Regions from separate parts of the Novosphingobium sp. FG137 genome, predicted to be linked through region 2. Evidence: predicted binding sites of a transcription regulator. Region 2 holds the regulator's gene; each other region holds the start of a gene.
The links. The regulator LexA, encoded in region 2, represses DNA repair genes until DNA is damaged. The targets are predictions, from matches to a motif close to GTTCCNCNCTTGTTCT.
Positions count from the first base shown of each region.

Region 1: the regulator LexA is predicted to act here: its motif matches at 1,550-1,565, upstream of ACODS2_RS09125 (ribonucleoside-diphosphate reductase subunit alpha).
Region 3: the regulator LexA is predicted to act here: its motif matches at 1,937-1,952, upstream of ACODS2_RS19005 (transcriptional regulator).

Region 1 is NZ_JBMDKN010000002.1:726,842-730,111, forward strand. Features, by position in the region: gene ACODS2_RS09125 (ribonucleoside-diphosphate reductase subunit alpha) at 1-1,472, opposite strand, end outside; gene ACODS2_RS09130 (GlsB/YeaQ/YmgE family stress response membrane protein) at 2,013-2,255, shown strand; gene nadB (L-aspartate oxidase) at 2,372-3,270, opposite strand, start outside.
Region 2 is NZ_JBMDKN010000005.1:435,346-438,615, reverse strand. Features, by position in the region: gene ACODS2_RS16645 (ComEC/Rec2 family competence protein) at 1-1,225, shown strand, start outside; gene lexA (transcriptional repressor LexA) at 1,219-1,911, opposite strand; gene ACODS2_RS16635 (molybdopterin molybdotransferase MoeA) at 1,990-3,201, opposite strand; gene moaC (cyclic pyranopterin monophosphate synthase MoaC) at 3,198-3,270, opposite strand, start outside.
Region 3 is NZ_JBMDKN010000007.1:190,273-193,542, forward strand. Features, by position in the region: gene ACODS2_RS18990 (hypothetical protein) at 1-172, opposite strand, end outside; gene ACODS2_RS18995 (hypothetical protein) at 375-731, opposite strand; gene ACODS2_RS19000 (AlpA family transcriptional regulator) at 1,118-1,357, opposite strand; gene ACODS2_RS19005 (transcriptional regulator) at 1,403-1,813, opposite strand; gene ACODS2_RS19010 (hypothetical protein) at 2,215-2,559, shown strand; gene traL (type IV conjugative transfer system protein TraL) at 2,586-2,873, shown strand; gene ACODS2_RS19020 (type IV conjugative transfer system protein TraE) at 2,884-3,270, shown strand, end outside.

The sequences.
Region 1 (3,270 bases), on a different contig from region 2:
GAGAAGCGCTGCATAACGCCCATGTCCGCCGCATCGGGGCACGCGCCGCGTTCCTGCGCGAGGAGCAGCGATGCCTCATCCGCGCGCGAAGCGATGTGCTTGAACATCTTGAGGTTCCACGCCTTGGCCATGGCGCTTTCGAAACCGATGCCCTTGAGCTGCAGGAACGAGTGGAAGCCCATCACGCCCATGCCGACCGAGCGTTCGCGCATGGCGGAATACTTGGCGCGGGCCATCTCGTCCGGCGCGCGGTCGATGTAGTCCTGCAGCACGTTGTCGAGGAAGCGCAGGACGTCCTCGATGAAGCGGTCGTCCTTGTTCCACTCGTCCCAGGTTTCGAGGTTGAGCGAGGAGAGGCAGCAGACGGCGGTGCGATCGTTGCCGAGATGGTCGCGCCCGGTGGGGAGGGTGATTTCCGAGCACAGGTTCGAGGTGGAGACCTTGAGGCCGAGATCGCGGTGATGCTTGGGCATCATGCGGTTCACCGTGTCGTTGAACACGATGTACGGCTCACCCGTGGCGAGGCGGGTTTCGACGAGCTTCTGGAACAGCGAGCGCGCATCGACGGTGCCGCGCACCGAGCCATCCTTGGGGCTGCGCAAGTGGAACTCGGTGCCATCGCGCACCGCTTCCATGAACTCGTCCGTCAGCAGCACGCCGTGGTGCAGATTGAGCGCCTTGCGGTTGAAATCGCCCGACGGCTTGCGGATTTCGAGGAACTCCTCGATCTCCGGATGCGAGACATCGAGATAGCAGGCGGCCGAACCGCGGCGCAGCGAGCCCTGGCTGATCGCGAGCGTCAGGCTGTCCATCACGCGGACGAAGGGGATGATCCCGCTGGTCTTGCCGTTGAGGCCGACAGATTCACCGATGCCGCGCACCTGGCCCCAATACGTGCCGATGCCGCCGCCGCGGCTGGCGAGCCAGACGTTCTCGTTCCAGGTGCCGACGATGCCTTCGAGGCTATCAGACACCGAGTTGAGGTAGCACGAGATGGGGAGGCCGCGCCCGGTGCCGCCGTTTGAAAGCACGGGGGTGGCGGGCATGAACCACAGCTTGGAGATGTAGTCGTAGAGCCGCTGCGCGTGATCCTGATCGTCGGCGTAGGCGTCGGCCACGCGCGCGAAGAGATCCTGATAGCGTTCGCCGGGCAGCAGATAACGGTCGTCGAGCGTGTCCTTGCCGAAATCCGTCAGCAGGGCGTCACGCGCGTGATCGGTTGCGATCGTGAAGCGGCGCGCGTTGATGGTCTTGGAATCGGACGCCGGCTTCGCCGCTGCGGCGAGCGCGCCTGCAGCGCCTGCGGCCATCGCCGCCACCAGCGCTTCGCTGCCCTTATCATCCGCACTCATGCCAATCGCCTTTCCATCTGCCGGGGCAGGGCCGCTGGTGAGGCCCAGCTCGCTCTGGCCGAAATCTTCACGACCCGTACCGTCCTGCTCAACGACGCCGTCACCAGTCCTGAAATCCACGCCGCAACCCCTGTTCATCTTTGAGCGGCCCCCGGATCAAACCGAATCGGGCCCTCGAAATCCATCATACGCCTTGCGGAACAAAAGGAGAATATTTCATTCTCCCAAGGCTTCGCGCGGGCGCCCGCTGCAAGGTCAAGACCAAGGTCGGCGGCGATACAGCCACCGTTGCCGCGAGCTAACTGCCCGCTGCGCCACTGAAACTAGGTTTAGAGGTTCCCCCGGGACCCGACCACTACCCATAGTGCCTCAACCGGAATCAGACACAAGAGGGTAAACACCGCATTACGGATTCGGCTCGTCGCACGTACGATTCGTTTCATCGTCATGACAGTCATGCTGCAGTGCAGCGACGCGCGTGGAAACGGCCATTTCAAGTCCCAATCTGAGCTTCCCGAAAATATTTCAGCACCGTCCACCGATCTTGTGGACAATATGGCTGTCCAGACCCTTCACCACGTTTGCCACCCGATTATCCACTGGCGCGTTGGGCACGGCGCGCGATATGCGTCGCAGCGGTTGCAAAAGCGGAGCGGCAGCGTGTTCAAGCTTATCTCGATCATTCTCAGCGGCTTGTTCGTCGGTCTCGCCGCGCGCTATCTCTATCCCGGCACGGTGCCGATGGGCCTTGGCCGCACGATCCTGCTGGGCATCGCCGGCTCGCTGGTGGCGGGCCTCGCGGCAGGCTGGGGCAGCAACGACGGCGGCCAGGTGAGCCGAGCCGGGTGCATCGCCTCCGTGCTGGGCGCGATGGTGCTGATCTTTATCGGGCGGCATTTGTAGGGACGCGGGCTGCGCCTGACCGCTCTGGATTCCCGCCTTCGCGGGAATGACGAAGGTGGGGTGGTTCGCGGAAAGGATGCAGGCGGGGTGGGCGCGCTGCGGCCTTCCGCCCGCCTTCAGCCAGGCACCAGCACCGTATCGCGCGCGGCGGGCTGGGTCTGGGGGTAATCTTCGGTGAAGTGCAGGCCCCGGCTTTCGCGCCGGGCCCGCGCGCTCTTCACGATGAGTTCGGCGGTCTGGAGCAAGTTGCGCAACTCGATCAGGTCTGCCGTCACACGGAAGTTGCCGTAGTAGTCATTGACCTCGCCATTGAGCAGCTTGATGCGGTGCGCCGCGCGTTCGAGGCGCTTGTTGGTGCGCACGATGCCGACGTAGTTCCACATGAAGCGGCGCAGTTCGGTCCAGTTCTGCTTGATGACGACTTCCTCGTCGGAATCCGAGACGCGGCTCTCGTCCCACGGGCTGAGCGCGGGCGGGGCCGGGAAGCTCTCCCAGCGGGCGAGGATGTCATTCGCGGCGGCATCGCCGAACACGAAGCATTCGAGCAGGCTGTTGGAGGCAAGGCGGTTGGCACCGTGGAGCCCGCTTTCCGAGCACTCGCCGACGGCATAGAGCCCGTCGAGATCCGTGCGGCCGGCCAGATCGATGAGGACGCCGCCGCAGGTGTAGTGCTGCGCGGGGACGACCGGGATCGGCTCCTTCGTCATGTCGATGCCGAGGCCGAGCAGCCGCTCGTAGATATTGGGAAAGTGGCCGCGGACGAATTCCGGGTCCTTGTGGCTGATATCGAGGTGGACGTAATCGAGCCCGAGCCGCTTGATCTCGTGGTCGATCGCGCGGGCGACGATATCGCGCGGGGCGAGTTCTTCGCGCGGGTCGAAGCGCGGCATGAAGCGCTCGCCGCCGCCCGGCACGCCCGGCGGCAGCTTGAGGTGCCCGCCTTCGCCGCGCACCGCCTCGGTGATCAGGAAGTTCTTGACCTCGAGGTTGTAGAGGCAAGTCGGGTGGAACTGCA
Region 2 (3,270 bases):
GTTGACCGGCGCCGAAGTGCCGACGGTGCGGTCGGTCGCAGGTTCGCTGCTGGTGCTGACTGCGCTGGCGCTGGGGCGCGATCCGCTGTCGCTGCGGCTGCTCGCGACCGCGGCGCTGATTGTCATGCTGCTCTGGCCTGAAGCTGTGCTGGGGCCGAGCTTCCAGATGAGCTTCGCCTCGGTGATCGCGATCGTGGCGTTCAGCACGTCTGCCCCTGCCAAGGCGTTTCTCTCGCACAGCCATGAGGGGCGGGTCGCGCGGCTGGGACGGAATCTGGCGATGCTGCTGATGACGGGGCTGGTGATCGAGCTGTCGCTGATGCCGATCAGCCTGTTCCACTTCCACCGCGCCGGCCTCTACGGCGCGGCGGCCAACGTGATCGCGATCCCGCTCACGACAGTGCTCACGATGCCGCTCATCGCACTGGCATTGGCGCTCGACCTTGTCGGGCTGGGCGCGCCGGCGTGGTGGGCGGTGGGCAAGTCGCTCGAACTGCTGCTGTGGCTCGCGCATCTGGTGGCGGGCCAGCCGGGTGCGGTGACGATGATGCCGGGGATGAGCGGCGCAACATTCGCGCTGTTCGTCGGCGGGTTGCTGTGGATCGCGTTGTGGAGCGGGCGAGTGCGTCTCTGGGGCTTCGTGCCGATCGCGCTGGGGGTGCTGGCGCTGATGTTGACGCGCACGCCGGATGTGCTGGTTTCAGGTGATGGGCACCATGTGGGGATCACTGGTGAGGGGCCGGACCTGCTTGTGCTGCGCGCGGTGCGTGAGGAGAGCTATACCCGCACGGCGCTGCTGGAAAACGCGGGAATGACGGGCGACGCGGTGGCGCTGGAGGACTGGAAGGGCGCGCGGTGCAACCCGGATTTCTGTGCTGTCTCGCTGGTGCGGGGTGGACGGCGGTTTGATCTGCTGATGGCGCGGGGCAAGGACCTGGTGGCGATCCCGGTGCTCGCGGCGGCCTGCGCGCGGGCCGATATCGTGGTGGCGGATCGCCGCCTGCCAAGCGCCTGCAAGCCGCGGCTGCTGAAGGCTGATCGGGCGCTGCTGGGCCAGACGGGCGGGCTGGCCATCGATCTCGTATCGGGCCGGGTGCGCACGGTCGCTGAAACCCAAGGCGATCACGGCTGGTTCCACCGTCTTCCCCCTTGGCAGCCAAGGGGGAAGGGGAAAGGTCCGGCCCCGGTTGCTACCGGAGGGCCGGACCCTGCGTCCACTCAGTGATAGCGGCGGAGGAGCCCCGCAAGCTTGCCCTGAACCTGCACTTCGTGTGGCTGGTAGAACTGCGGATCATAGGCCGCATTGGCGGGATCGAGGCGGACCATGCCGCGTTCGCGCCGCAGGTACTTGAGCGTTGCCTCTTCCCCCCGCACCAGCGCGACGACAATCTCGCCATCGCGCGCGGTATCGGTGCGGCGCACGAGCGCATAGTCGCCATCAAGGATACCGGCTTCGACCATGGAGTCGCCCGAAACTTCGAGCGCATAGTGCTCACCCGAGCCGAGCAGTGCGGCAGGAACGGGGAGCATCGACGTGCCTTCCATCGCCTCGATCGGGACGCCTGCGGCGATGCGGCCGTGCAGCGGGATCTCGATCACATCGTTGGCGGGTTCGCGCGCGGGGGCAGGGCTGCGCAGCGGGGCGAGCGCGGCGGTCGTGCTCGCCGTGGCGCGCTGCGCGGGCTTGGCGCCGCCCGCATCGCTTTCGCGGATCACTTCGAGGGCGCGGGCGCGGTTGGGCAGGCGGCGGATGAAGCCGCGTTCTTCCAACGCCGAGATAAGCCGGTGTACGCCCGACTTCGACTTGAGATCGAGCGCTTCCTTCATTTCCTCGAACGAGGGGGAGATGCCGGTTGCCTCAAGGCGGGTCTGAATAAAGGTCAGCAGTTCATGCTGCTTGCGCGTGAGCATCCGTGCGCACTCCCATCTAGTGAACGAATGCGGAACGAATAAGCAACGAAAAAGAGGTCGTCAAGCAATTCCGTGCATTTACAGCAGGTATACAGGAACAAACTGACCTGCAGGTGTTTCGGGTTCGTTCGCCGGGCGCACAACGAGGGCGTTGGCGCGGGCAAGCGATGACAGCGCGCCGGAATCCTGCAGTCCGTCGAGCGAGACTTCGCCCGCGTCCCACACGGCGCGCAGGAATTCCATGCGGCTGCCGCCTGCGGGCATGGCTTCCTTGAGCGCGGCGGGGATGGGGCGCGGCATTGCATCGGCAGCCCCCAGCGCGGCGCGGATGACAGGGAGGAGGAAGAGGAAACCGGTGACGAAGGCCGCGGCGGGGTTGCCCGGCAGGCCGAGGATGACCTGCGTCCCGCGCGTCGCGATCAGCAGCGGTTTGCCGGGCTTGATCGCGACGCGCCAGAAGGCAAGCTCTGCGCCGAGTTCGGCAAGCGCGGGGCGGACGAGATCGTGATCGCCGACCGAAGCGCCGCCGCTGGTTACGATGACGTCCGCATCGCGCGCGGCGTCGAACGCGGCTTTCAGCGCCTCGAGCCGGTCTGGTACCGGGCCGATCCGGGTGATCCGCACAGCGGGCTGGGTGGCAAGCGCGGCGAGCATGGCGCTGTTGCTGGCCGGAAGCTGGTGGTCGGCAAGCTCGGCGCCGGGTGCGGCAAGTTCGTCGCCGCCATCGATCACCGCGAGATGGAGTTGGCGGCGCACGGGCAAGTGGGCGTGGCCTGCGGTGAGCGCCAATGCGATCTGCGCGGCGCCGATCTTCGTGCCGGGGGCCATCAGCACATCACCGGTGCGGAAATCCATGCCGACGGGGCGGATATGGCGGGAAGGCGGCTCGGGCGGCGTGCCGGTGAGGGTGAGCGTATCGCCCTCGCGCGATGCATCTTCCTGGATGAGCACCATGTCCGCGCCGGCGGGGACAAGCGCGCCGGTGCTGATGAGCGCGGCCTCGCTCGGGCCGACAGTGCCCGCGAAGGGCCGGCCAGCGGCACTTTCGCCGATCACGCGCCAGGGACCGGGGAGATCGGCGGCGCGCAGGGCGTAGCCGTCCATCGCGGAAACATCGGCAGCGGGCTGCGTGCGCAGCGCTGCGAGCGGCTCGGCAAGATGGAAGCCGAGGCAATCGGCGGTGGCGCGGTGCTCGATAGGGAGCGCGGGGGCGAGGGCCATCAGGCGGCGCTGCGCTTCCTCAAGCGCAAGGGGCGGGTTGGGGCGAGCCGGTGCCTGCGGTTGGCTCACGGCGCGCGCCAATCGCCGGATTTGCCGCCGCGCTTTTCGATCAGGCGCACACCGTCGATCACCATGCCC
Region 3 (3,270 bases), on a different contig from region 2:
GTCGCGGACGGCGCACAATCGCCCATAAGGAATCACCCCCGCAGCATATATCTGCTGTGAGATCGCCGAGCGGCATTACGCCAATTGAATGCAATCCACCTTTCAGCTCTTTACGCAGTGTCATCAGGTAAGGACTTGCCGGTTGTTCGATAACGGCAGCGCGATGCGGCATTCTGATCTCCGTTTCAAACCGCAGACTTTGCTCGCTTACTCAAACGGAGTTCGATGGATCAGGTTTCAAGAACCTGTGGTGTTATTTCTGTGCGCAGATCAATGCGAGTGGGAGACCGGCGCCGCGAGGATGATCATTCCATCCCGTCAGGGCGGCGGGAGCGGCCTTCCCCTTAGTGCCCACGCCTCTGCCTCCTCCCATGCTACTTGCGCGGTTCATCCGCCTTGCCGGTCCCTCTTACCGCCAACAACGCTTGCAGACTGGCAACAAAGCTCCCGTCACGCAGGGATTGTGGCGAGGCCACGATGCGACCGGACAAGTTCTTATCCAGCTGCGCGCAGTACGTGTCGCCTTGCACCGCCTGCATGCTGATCCGACCGCCGTCCGGGAATGTCACGCTTACATCGATCACAGCAAGAACCACCCCGTTCTCCATTGTGCGATCAATCGTGCATCGGCATCCATGATCGTCGCGCCTGTCCTGCAGAGCAAGAAGCACCGGCAGAATATCCCGTTCGAAGTCGGTCGCGACTCGAAGGAGACGGCGAAGGTCGAGCACGGGGTAGACGTAGGCACCGTACGCTTCCAGTCTGGTGGCGGGCGTCGAACTTCACCAAGGCCGAAAAAAAATGCCTGAATGAGACCGCGTTCGCCTTCCGGCGCGGAGCTGCTGGCCGATGCCTCGACATCACCGGCATAGGCCGCTTAAAATCCAATCCAGAGAAGGACGAGGCGGACATCATGGTCTTCATCCTCAGCTTCGGCTTGTCGAAGCCAAGATAGCGCACGGTGCACGCGAAGCCCCAAAGGCTTCTGGAAGCCGTCCCGCGGCGAACGCTGCTTCTCCTTCAGAGCTTCGGGATGAGGAGTATTGCCCAGCGGATATCGATAAACCATGCGCGCAGCCTAGCGCGAGGAATTCTGACGGAATAGACCACGGCGTGATCAGTTTGGAATTCGCGATACGGCGCGGATCCACTCATCAATTTCCGCTTCAACCCAAACTGCGCATTTGGGCCCCAGCGATCGTGACTTGGGGAAACGCCCTTCGCTCATCCGCTGATAGATGGCCGAACGACGCAGCCCGACGCGGGCCATCACTTCCGGCAGTCGAAGAAGTCGGGCCGGCGACACAGTTTCCGCCGACGGCAGGCAGGGCGTTTCATCTTGAGCTGAATGCGACATTGCTGATCTCGATTGTAAAGTTCGGTCCCCTCCGAACTCCTAGGCCTACCGTGAGAGCGACATGGCGATGTCGCGATTGGCGAAATCATCGATGTGCTTGGCAAGCATTCGCGCCACCAGCTGCGCCGTTCCGCCCGCCCACCGAGGCCGCAGATCCTCAATCCGACGTCCCAGAGTCCGCTGCAGATGGACAGGCAGGCTGGTGAAGAACTCTTCGAGAAATTCGCCCATCTCGCCATGCATCCACTCGCAAGCGAGATCTTCCTGCCCGGCAAGAGCGAGGATCATGCTGGCTCGCGGGTGAGCTCCACAGGCGGCAAGCACACGCGTTGCCTCGTCGAGCCCGATGGGCCGCTCACCACGCGCAACGCGAAGCAGGGTCTCGCGATGCATCCCGCTTTCATTGGCAATCTTGTGGCGTGGTTTTCCTGCGGCATCGATCGCATGGGCAAGCACGCGAGCCAGGCTTTCATTGGCGGGTCTGGCGGCGGCGGTTGGATGGTGCATGGCTGTCTCCTCGTTTCTGCAATGGTGCGACTCGCAGGCATATCGCGCAGCATGTCATGTAGGAAAATGAAAAGAACATAGACGGAACATCTCGTTTAAAGGCGAATCAGTTCCTCTATCCGATTCGTCGCCGAATCGTGGCGGACGTGACGGTATTCACCGACATAGAAAGACTGATTTAGCGCCATTATCGTCGGCTTGGAGCGTCGGGCGGGAAAAGATGTGTCCGTATCTGTCCGCCTCCAGCGGAGACCAGATTACCACTCTTTCCTACAAACATTTCCTAGATGCATGTGGAACACACAGCGAACGCAAGGACGCTGTGACCACCCCTCCAACCGGAGCTTCACATGCAGTCTCTCACCCTCCCCCGGCGCGTCGGCGTCACGGGTCTCGGCCCAAAGCACCTTGGCAGTGCCCTCAACATTGCCATCCCGGTCGCAGTCGCGGCGCTTGCGGCAAGCGCCGCCTATGCCGGCGCTGACACGACCTTCACCCCGGCCCTCACCAAGTTCACCGACTTTCTCGAAGGTTCGGGCGGCAAGATCATCACGGTTCTCAGCCTCGCTGGCGGCCTGATCGGTCTGGCATCCGGGCGCTTTTCGCTCGGCCAGGTCGCCGTTCCGGTGGGTGTCGGCATCGGTGTCGGCACCGGTGTTCCGATCGTCACCTCGGTCGTGACCGCGGTCATCTGAGCGCGGCAAGAGAAGGCGGCGTCGCCATGGCAGACCCTTACATCATTCCCCGGCGCCTCGATGACCCGGAGCTTATCGGCTTCTGGACCATCGACGAGTTCGCGGGAATGCTGGCCCCCTTCACCTGGGGGATCCTCACCCAGCATATCTTTATCGGCATCATCGTCGCCTTCGGCGCCTGGTTCGCACTGCGAAAGGCAAAAGCAGGACGCGCCAGCTCCTGGGTAGCCCATGCCGCATACTGGTATCTGCCTGCAGGATTTCTGGGCCTCAAGGCAACGCCGCCTTCTCACTGCCGACTGCTTGCCGGTTGAGGGGAAGCCCATGTTTTCCGACATATCACACGAACGTCAGCAATCGCTGCTACGCCAGCGGAACCTGTTCGCGCTCACCAGTGCCGGTCTCGGCCTCGCACTGGTCATCGCAGGGAGCCTTGCCGCCACCCGCGACCGTGAGGTTGTGCTGGTGCCGACCGTTCCCAAGCAACTCACGGTGAGCAGTGCCGGGGTCGAGGCCGACTATCTCGAGCTCGTCACCCGCGATGCCGCCCTTGTTCTCCTCAATCGCAGCCCCGAGGGCCTCGATTACTGGATGAACGAGATCCTGAAGCTGGCAGATCCCGCAAGCTATGGCCGCCTCAAGGCCGAACTCGTCCGGATCGTCGAAGAGCAGCGGGGCTCGGACGTCACCCAGGCTTTCGTGATCCGGTCG